Regions from separate parts of the Streptomyces sp. YS-3 genome, predicted to be linked through region 2. Evidence: riboswitches for the same ligand, from Rfam matches in the RefSeq annotation. Region 2 holds a riboswitch; the other holds the start of a gene.
What was found. A riboswitch is a leader RNA that binds a small molecule or an ion and turns the genes downstream of it on or off. The one in region 2 is predicted to bind cobalamin.

Region 1 (4,252 bases), on a different contig from region 2:
GCCGGGCGCGAGCGCAGGTAGTACGTCGTCTTCAGCCCCTGCTTCCAGGCGTACGCGTACATCGACGACAGCTTGCCGATGGTGGGCGTCTCCAGGAACAGGTTCAGCGACTGCGACTGGTCCAGGAACGGGGTACGGGCCGCGGCCATGTCGATCAGGCCGCGCTGCGGGATCTCCCAGGCCGTGCGGTAGAGCGCGCGCACGTCGGCCGGGATCCAGCTGAAGTCCTGGACCGAGCCGCTCGCCTCGCGCAGCGCCTCGCGGGACTGCGCGTCCCACACGCCGAGCCGCTTCAGGTCCTCCACCAGGTAGGCGTTGACCTGGAGGAACTCACCCGAGAGCGTCTCGCGCTTGAAGAGGTTGGAGACCTGCGGCTCGATGCACTCGTAGACACCGGCGATGGAGGCGATGGTCGCGGTCGGGGCGATCGCGAGCAGCAGCGAGTTGCGCATGCCCACCGCGGCGATCCGCTCGCGCAGCGCCGCCCAGCGCTCCGGCCAGTTCAGCTCGACGTCGTAGTGGTCGGGGTGCAGCACACCGCGGGCCGTACGGGTCTTGTCCCAGGCCGGCAGCGGGCCCGAGCGCTCGGCGAGGTCGCAGGACGCCTCGTACGCGGTGAGCATGATGCGCTCGGCGAGCCGGGTCGACAGCGCCTTCGCCTCGGGGGAGTCGAAGGGCAGGCGCAGCTTGAAGAAGACGTCCTGGAGGCCCATCGCGCCCAGGCCCACCGGACGCCACTTGGCGTTGGAGCGGCCGGCCTGCTCGGTCGGGTAGAAGTTGATGTCGACGACCCGGTCCAGGAACGTCACGGCGGTGCGGACGGCCGCGTCCAGACGCTCCCAGTCGATCTCGCCGGAGGCCAGCACGAAGGCGCCGAGGTTGACCGAGCCGAGGTTGCAGACGGCCGTCTCGCCGTCGTCGGTGACCTCCAGGATCTCGGTGCACAGATTGGAGGAGTGGACCGTGTGGCCGGGCTCCGCCGTCTGGTTGGCGGTCCGGTTGGAGGCGTCCTTGAAGGTCATCCAGCCGTTGCCGGTCTGCGCCAGGGTGCGCATCATCCGGCCGTACAGGTCCCGCGCCGGGATCGTCTTCTGGGCCAGACCCGCGGCCTCGGCCCTGCGGTAGGCGGCGTCGAACTCGTCGCCCCACAGGTCGACCAGCTCGGGCACGTCGGCGGGGGAGAACAGTGACCAGGTGCCGTCCGCGTCCACCCGGCGCATGAACTCGTCCGGGATCCAGTGCGCCAGGTTCAGGTTGTGGGTGCGCCGGGCGTCCTCGCCGGTGTTGTCGCGCAGCTCCAGGAACTCCTCGATGTCGGAGTGCCAGGTCTCCAGGTACACCGCCGCGGCGCCCTTGCGCCGGCCGCCCTGGTTGACCGCCGCCACCGAGGCGTCCAGCGTCTTCAGGAACGGCACGATGCCGTTGGAGTGGCCGTTGGTGCCCCGGATGAGCGAACCGCGCGAGCGGATGCGGGAGTACGACAGGCCGATGCCGCCGGCGTGCTTGGACAGGCGCGCCACCTGGTGGTAGCGGTCGTAGATCGAGTCCAGCTCGTCCAGCGGGGAGTCCAGCAGGTAGCAGCTGGACATCTGCGGGTGGCGGGTACCGGAGTTGAAGAGCGTGGGGGAGGACGGCAGGTAGTCGAGCCGGCTCATCAGCCCGTACAGCGAGGCGACCTCGTCCAGCGCGCGCACCGAGTCGTCCTCGGCCAGGCCCGCCGCGACCCGGAGCATGAAGTACTGCGGGGTCTCGATGACCTGGCGGGTGATCGGGTGGCGCAGGAGGTAGCGGGAGTAGAGCGTGCGCAGGCCGAAGTAGCCGAAGCGGTCGTCGGCGCCGTCCGCGAGGGAGGCCGCGACCAGCGCGTCGAGCCGGGCCGCGTGCAGCCGCACGAAGTCGGCGGTGCGGTCCGCGATCAGCCCCTCGCGGTGGCCGACCTCGACCGACTCGGAGAACGAGACCGAGCCCTGGCCCGCGGCCTCCTCGGCGATCGTGAGCGTCAGCAGCCGGGCGGCGAGGCGGGAGTACGCCGGGTCCTCGGAGATCAGACCCGCGGCGGCCTCGGTGGCGAGCCCACGCAGCTCCGCCTCGTCCGAGCGCGCGTTGCGTCCGCGCAGCGCGGCGGCGGCGACCCGGCCGGGGTCGGTGTCCACCAGATCGGCGGTGAGGTCGGTCAGGGTCCGCAGCAGCGCGGTCCCGGGGGCGTCGACCGACTCCTCGGTGATCGCTGAAGCGGGATCCGCAGGGGCGATGGTCACGTGGGGGCACTCCTCGCTCGGCACGGGGCCTCTGGGAAGTGCGCGGGCACACGGACACACCCCCTCGGGGGTACGCCGCGTCCACTGCCCATTCCGCGAGGCCCGGACGTCTCGGCACCCGGACCGGACGGTCAGGGCGCGCTGTCCGGCAGGTCCTCGGACTGAACAAGTACGCGAATGCGTACCAGTACACCGTTGCGGGACAGTTCCGGATTTGCACCGGATTCCCCTGCGGCGACAGCGAGCATGAGCATACATCTTGTGCCGGGCTCCGGCGGCACCCCCACATGTTGTGTCGTGTCGGCTTCGGAGGGTGTCGGAGCGTCAACTCGTCCTCCCGCAACGCGACAACGGGCCGCCGGATTCCCGGCGGCCCGTCGTCGCGTACGGAGGAGGGGGCGGCTAGTGCGCGGAGCCCGCCGTCGCCGGGGGCAGCTCCGTCTGTACGCCAGGGTCGCCCGCGTCCGCCGTGTAGTCCTGCGGGGACGTCTCGTCGGCCCCGTCAGGGGCCTTCACGGCCCGCAGGACGAACGTGAGGACCACCGTGACCACCACGTTCAGGACGAAGGCCGTCAGGCCGATGTAGCCGATCTCACCGATGCCGGGGATCTCCTTGGAGCTGCCGCCGAAGTGCTTCTGGGTGGGGGAGGCGACCCCGTACGCGGCGAGCGTGCCGTAGGCCATGCCGACCGCCCAGCCCGCGAGCAGCGCCCAGCGGTGGAACCAGCGCGTGAACAGACCGCCCACCAGGGCCGGGAAGGTCTGCAGGATCCAGATGCCGCCGAGCAGCTGGAAGTTGATCGCGACCGTCTTGTCCATGGTCAGGACGAAGACCAGCGCGCCCACCTTCACCAGGAGCGAGACGATCTTGGAGACCTGTGCCTCCTGCCTGGGCGTGGCGTCCGGCTTGATGAAGTCCCGGTAGATGTTGCGGGTGAACAGGTTCGCCGCCGCGATCGACATGATGGCCGCCGGGACGAGCGCGCCGATGCCGATCGCCGCGAAGGCCACGCCCGCGAACCAGTCCGGGAACATGTCCTCGAAGAGCTGCGGGATGGCCAGCTGGCCGTTCTTGACCTTGACCCCGGCGGCGATCGCCATGAAGCCGAGCAGCGCGAGCAGACCCAGCATCAGCGAGTACAGGGGCAGGATCGTGGTGTTGCGGCGGATGACGTTGCGGCTGCGGGAGGAGAGGGTCGCCGTGATCGAGTGCGGGTACATGAACAGCGCCAGCGCGGAGCCGAGGGCGAGCGTGGCGTAGGTCCACTGGCCCGCCTCGCCGGGCACCAGCGCGCCGGTGGGCTTGCCGGCCGCGTTGGGCGTCTCGAACTTGTGCCGGGCCGCCGCGAAGATGTCGTCGAAGCCGCCGAGCTTGATCGGGATGTAGATGATCGCCACCAGGATGACGATGTAGATGAGCGTGTCCTTCACGAACGCGATCAGGGCGGGGGCGCGCAGACCCGATGAGTAGGTGTACGCGGCGAGCACCGCGAACGCGATCAGCAGCGGCAGGTCCTTGACGAACCAGTTGCCGGAGCCGCCGATGCCCATCACGTCCAGCACCGCCTGGATGCCGACGAGCTGGAGCGCGATGTAGGGCATCGTGGCGAGGATGCCGGTGACCGCGACCGCGAGCGAGAGGCTCTTGGAGCCGAACCGGCCGCGGACGAAGTCCGAGGTCGTCACATAGCCGTGCTTGTGCGAGACCGACCAGAGCCGCGGCAGGAACGTGAAGATCAGCGGATAGACGAGGATCGTGTACGGCACCGCGAAGAACCCGGCCGCGCCCGCCGCGTACACCGCCGCCGGGACCGCGACGAAGGTGTACGCCGTGTAGAGGTCACCGCCGAGCAGGAACCAGGTGACCCAGGTGCCGAACGAGCGCCCGCCCAGCCCCCATTCGTCGAGGCTGTGCTCGTTCTCGGCGCGGCGCCAGCGGGCGGCCATGAAGCCGACGACCGTCACGGCGAGGAAGAAGAAGATGAAGACGCCGA
Region 2 (4,252 bases):
ACCTCGCCTCGACGGGTGAGCGCGTGACCGCCCTCTCCCGCCGGGCGCCCACGGATCACGTGCCCGGCAACGTGGAGTTCCGGCAGGCCGATCCGGGCCGGCCCGAGAGCCTCAAGCGCCCGCTCGACGGGGCCGAGGCCCTGTACCTCCTCGTCCCCGGTGGCGGCGACGGCCTCGACCCGTACGCCATCCTCGACACGGCGCAGGCCGCCGGAGTCCGGCGGGTGGTCCTGCAATCCTCGCAGGCCACCGCGACCCGCCCGGATTCCTTGGCGCACGCCCAGCTGCGCGCCTTCGAGGACGCCGTACGGCAGTCGGGCCTCCAGTGGACGGTCCTACGGCCCAGCGGCTTCGCCTCCAACACCTACATGTGGGCCCCTTCGATACGCTCCGACCGGACGGTCACCGCGCCCTTCGGCGATGTCGGCCTGCCGGTCGTCGATCCAGCCGACATCGCCGCCGTCGCCGCGGTGGCCCTGCGCGACGGGAGCCACGCGGACCGGACCTACGAGCTGACCGGCCCGGCCCCGGTCTCGCCACGCGAACAGGCGCGGGCGATCGGGGACGCGCTGGGAGCGCCGGTGCGGTTCGTCGAACAGAGCCGGGCCGAGGCGCGGGAGCTGCTGCTGCGCTTCATGCCGGAGCCGGTCATCGAGGGCACGCTTCGCATCCTCGGCGAGCCCACACCCGAGGAGCGACGGGTGAGCCCGGATGTGGAACGGCTCCTGGGCCGGGCTCCGCACACGTTCACGGAATGGGCGGCGGCGAACGCCACGGCCTTCAGCTGACAGCGTCCGGGGCGGGCGCGGGCGCGGCTGCTGCGGTCCCGTCGTGGGGTGCGGGTGCGGGTGCGGGCTCGTCGCGGGGCGCGCCCGGCCCGGTCCGGTCCGGCAGTGCGGCTGTCGCGGCGGCGCGCACCGCCCACCGCTGCTCGACCCTGGCGAACCGCCAGTACGCAAGCGCCGCCGCCCACACCGCGACGAACAGACCGACGATGATGAAGCCCACGTTGTCCAGGTCGAGGCCCGCGACCCACCCGGTGACGGCGTCCCGCAGGTCCAGCTTCTCGTGCAGCACGCCCACCAGCTCGATCGTGCCGATCAGGAAGGCCACCGCGATGGACAGTCCCGTGATGGTGAGGTTGTAGAACACCTTGCGCACCGGGTTCGAGAACGCCCACTGGTAGGCGAAGTTCATGAAGGTGCCGTCGATGGTGTCGAACAGGCTCATCCCCGCCGCGAACAGCAGCGGCAGGCACAGCACCGCGTACCAGGGCAGCCCGGCGGCGGCGCCCGAGCCGGCCATCACCATCAGGGTGACCTCGGTGGCGGTGTCGAAGCCGAGCCCGAAGAGGAAACCCAGCGGGTACATCTGGCCCGGCCGGGTGATCGACTTGGTGAAGCGGCCCAGCAGACGGTTCATGAACCCCCTTGAGTCCAGGTGCTGTTCGAGTTCGGCTTCGTCGTACGTCCCGGCGCGCATGGCCCGGAACACCCGCAGGATGCCGACGAGGGCCAGCAGGTTGAGTGCGGCGATGAGGTAGAGGAACGATCCGGAGACGGTCGTTCCGACCACACCGAGGGTCTGGTGGGTCGGTGAGTCGTCGTTCATCAGAGTGCCCGCGAGTTGTGCGCCCCCGGCCACCAGCGCCGCCATCACGACGACGACGCTGGAGTGCCCGAGCGCGAACCAGAAGCCGACCGACACCGGCCGTTTGCCGTCGGCCATCAGCTTGCGGGTCGTGTTGTCGATCGCGGCGATGTGGTCGGCGTCGAAGGCGTGCCGCATACCGAGGGTGTAGGCGGTGACGCCGAGGCCGAGGCCGAACGTCTTCGAGCCGACCTCGTAGTGCTCGGGCACGACCAGCAGGAACAGGATGCCGAACGCGACGACATGCAGGGCGGCGATCACCGCCAGCAGCCATGCGGTACGTACGGTGTCCTCGCGCCGCCAGTGGAATGTGGCGGCAGGGGTGGGCAGGGTCATTCGTTCACGCTCCAGCACCTCGTGGATCATTACGCGAGATGCCGTGGCCGGTCTCCTGGCTTCCGGGTGTCGCACCGTCCCCGCCTTCCCAGCGGCCTACGGCCACCAGTGGCACAACGGGACGGGCTACCCGAAGCCGTTCATGGCCTGAACGACGTGGGGCCCGATCACAGTGGCGAGGGCCGCTCCGGTCTTGCACCGGTCTTCCCGAACACCACGGCCCGCCAACCGTAGGTGCGACCCGCCTCACCTGCAAGTCTGGCCGCAAGCAGGGGTATTGCAGATCACATTCCGGGAGCCTGCCCGGCGGGCCCCGCCATGAGTCAGCCGCGCAGGACGGTGATCCGCAGACGTGGGTCGGAGGCTATCTCCGCCTCGGTGAACCGTTCCGTGACCCACTGTTTGCGCGAGAAGAGCACGGTCTGGTCGGTGTAGTGGGGCGACTTCGGGTTGGCGGACTGCCCGTAGGTGAGGATCGTCCGCGTGCGGGGGCCCTGGGGGGTCAGCTCCGTGGCCATGACGAAGCTGGAGCCGGAGGCGCGGTCCTGCGGGGAGGCGGGACGGGTGGCGCCGCCGCTGCCGGACGTGGGTGTCGCGTTGACGACGTTGAAGCAGCCCTCGGCGCCGGAGCAGCCGGGCAGCGGTATCCCCGCCCAGCGCTGCACCCTGCCGATGGGCGCGTCCAGTGGCACCTTGTCGGCGGCCAGTTCGCGCACGGCGTCGGCCAGCGCCCGCCGCACCCGGGGCTCGTCGCCGTTGAGGCCGCGCGGAGTGGTGAGCGGCCGGGCCGGGTCGTACGGAACGCGCCACCACGGGTGCGGACCGCTCACTCGGGTACGGAACGCCTGCCACAGCACGGATCCACGGCTGTCGGCGTCGTCGCGGGTGTCCCAGGCCGCCAGCACGTCACAGGCGGCGCGCACATCCACCTCGGTGCCGTCGGTCGCGGTCAGGACGGGGTGCGCGCGGCACATCGCGACCGCGTCGTCCCGCCCCAGCTCCGCCGTGTAGTTGCGGTCTCCGAGCATGCTCGCCTGGAGGGTGGGCAGGCTGAACCCCGGTGCGCCGAGGCCGTCGGTGCCGTCGCGCCGGTCCGCGATCATCCGGAGCCCGAGCTGGGCACGCGGTCCGAGGGGCGCGCCGGCGCGGTACATCTTCGGATATCCGGTGAGCGGCGCCGAGGGGTTGGTCAGGGCCGAGTCGTTGTTGGAGTTGGCCACGTAGTCGGTCCGGGTCAGCCGGGGCTGGTGGCCGGGGCCGAAGACGCCCGGGACGACCGCGTCGGGGTCGCTGCCCCAGTCGCAGGCCGAGGTGGAGCCGTCGAGCACGCCCGGGAGGTCGTTGTCCTGGCCCGGCAGGGCGCATCGCTTCAGCTGGTCGTCGGTGACATGCGGCACGGCGGAGGAGTCGTTGAAGTACGTGGCGCCGGTGGAGTCCGAGGCGATCGTGTACGTCCAGGGGATGCCCTGGTACGTCTGGTGCGCCTGCCTGAGCTCGGCCACGGAGTGCGACCTGCCGATCGCCAGCCACTCGTTCATCGAGCGGAGGTTGTCGGCGTTGGCGTCCCTGAGAGCGTACGCCTCGGTGCGCGTCCAGCCGTCGGCGAGGACCGGCCCGTACCGGGAGGTGTAGAGGGTGGTGGTGACGGTGGAGAGCTTGCCGTCGGTGCCCCGGACGGTCACCGGGACGGCCCGGCGCCCCATGGGCACCGCCTTTCCGTCGAGGAGGTAGCTGGTCGGGTCGTCCGGCGCGAGGGTGAGGCGGTAGAGCGAGGCGTGGTCGGCGTAGCTCGTGGTGTGTGTCCAGGCGAGGGTGCGGGTGTGCCCGATCTCGATGAGCGGGGTGCCGTAGATGCCCCCGCCCGCGACGTCGATGACACCCGGGATCGTCAACTGCACCTGATAGAAGCGGTCGGCGCCGATCCATGACAGGTGCGGATTGGCCAGCAGCATGCCGTCGTGGCCGCGGGTCACCTCACGGCCGAGCGCCCAGCCGTTGCTGCCCAGCTCGTCACGGCGCGGCCGGGTGCTCCTCGACAGGGTGGCCGCCGGGAGGGTGGACGTCTTCGGGGTCGAGGCTGCCACACGTGCGTCGCGTGCCGTCGCCCCCTCGCGCGCGGGTTTGGTGGCCTTGCCGACGGCCGGCGGGGTCGCGGTGGCGACGTTCTGCTGGAATGCCGACGCTCCCGCGGCCCCGTTGACCTCGTGGACGAGGTTCCAGATGTCCATGGCGTTGATCGGGCCGACCCAGGGCTTGCCCTTGCACG

Region 1: another riboswitch for cobalamin. It lies ahead of ACJA3G_RS03515 (ribonucleoside-diphosphate reductase subunit alpha); the one in region 2 lies ahead of ACJA3G_RS10525 (HoxN/HupN/NixA family nickel/cobalt transporter).

What each region holds. Positions count from the first base shown of each region.
Region 1 covers NZ_JBJHPC010000019.1:6,265-10,516, reverse strand. Annotated here, with positions in the region: gene ACJA3G_RS03515 (ribonucleoside-diphosphate reductase subunit alpha) at 1-2,258, opposite strand, end outside; cobalamin riboswitch at 2,388-2,542, opposite strand; gene mctP (monocarboxylate uptake permease MctP) at 2,661-4,252, opposite strand, start outside.
Region 2 covers NZ_JBJHPC010000084.1:8,843-13,094, reverse strand. Annotated here, with positions in the region: gene ACJA3G_RS10530 (NAD(P)H-binding protein) at 1-788, shown strand, start outside; gene ACJA3G_RS10525 (HoxN/HupN/NixA family nickel/cobalt transporter) at 781-2,016, opposite strand; cobalamin riboswitch at 2,014-2,220, opposite strand; gene ACJA3G_RS10520 (penicillin acylase family protein) at 2,310-4,252, opposite strand, start outside.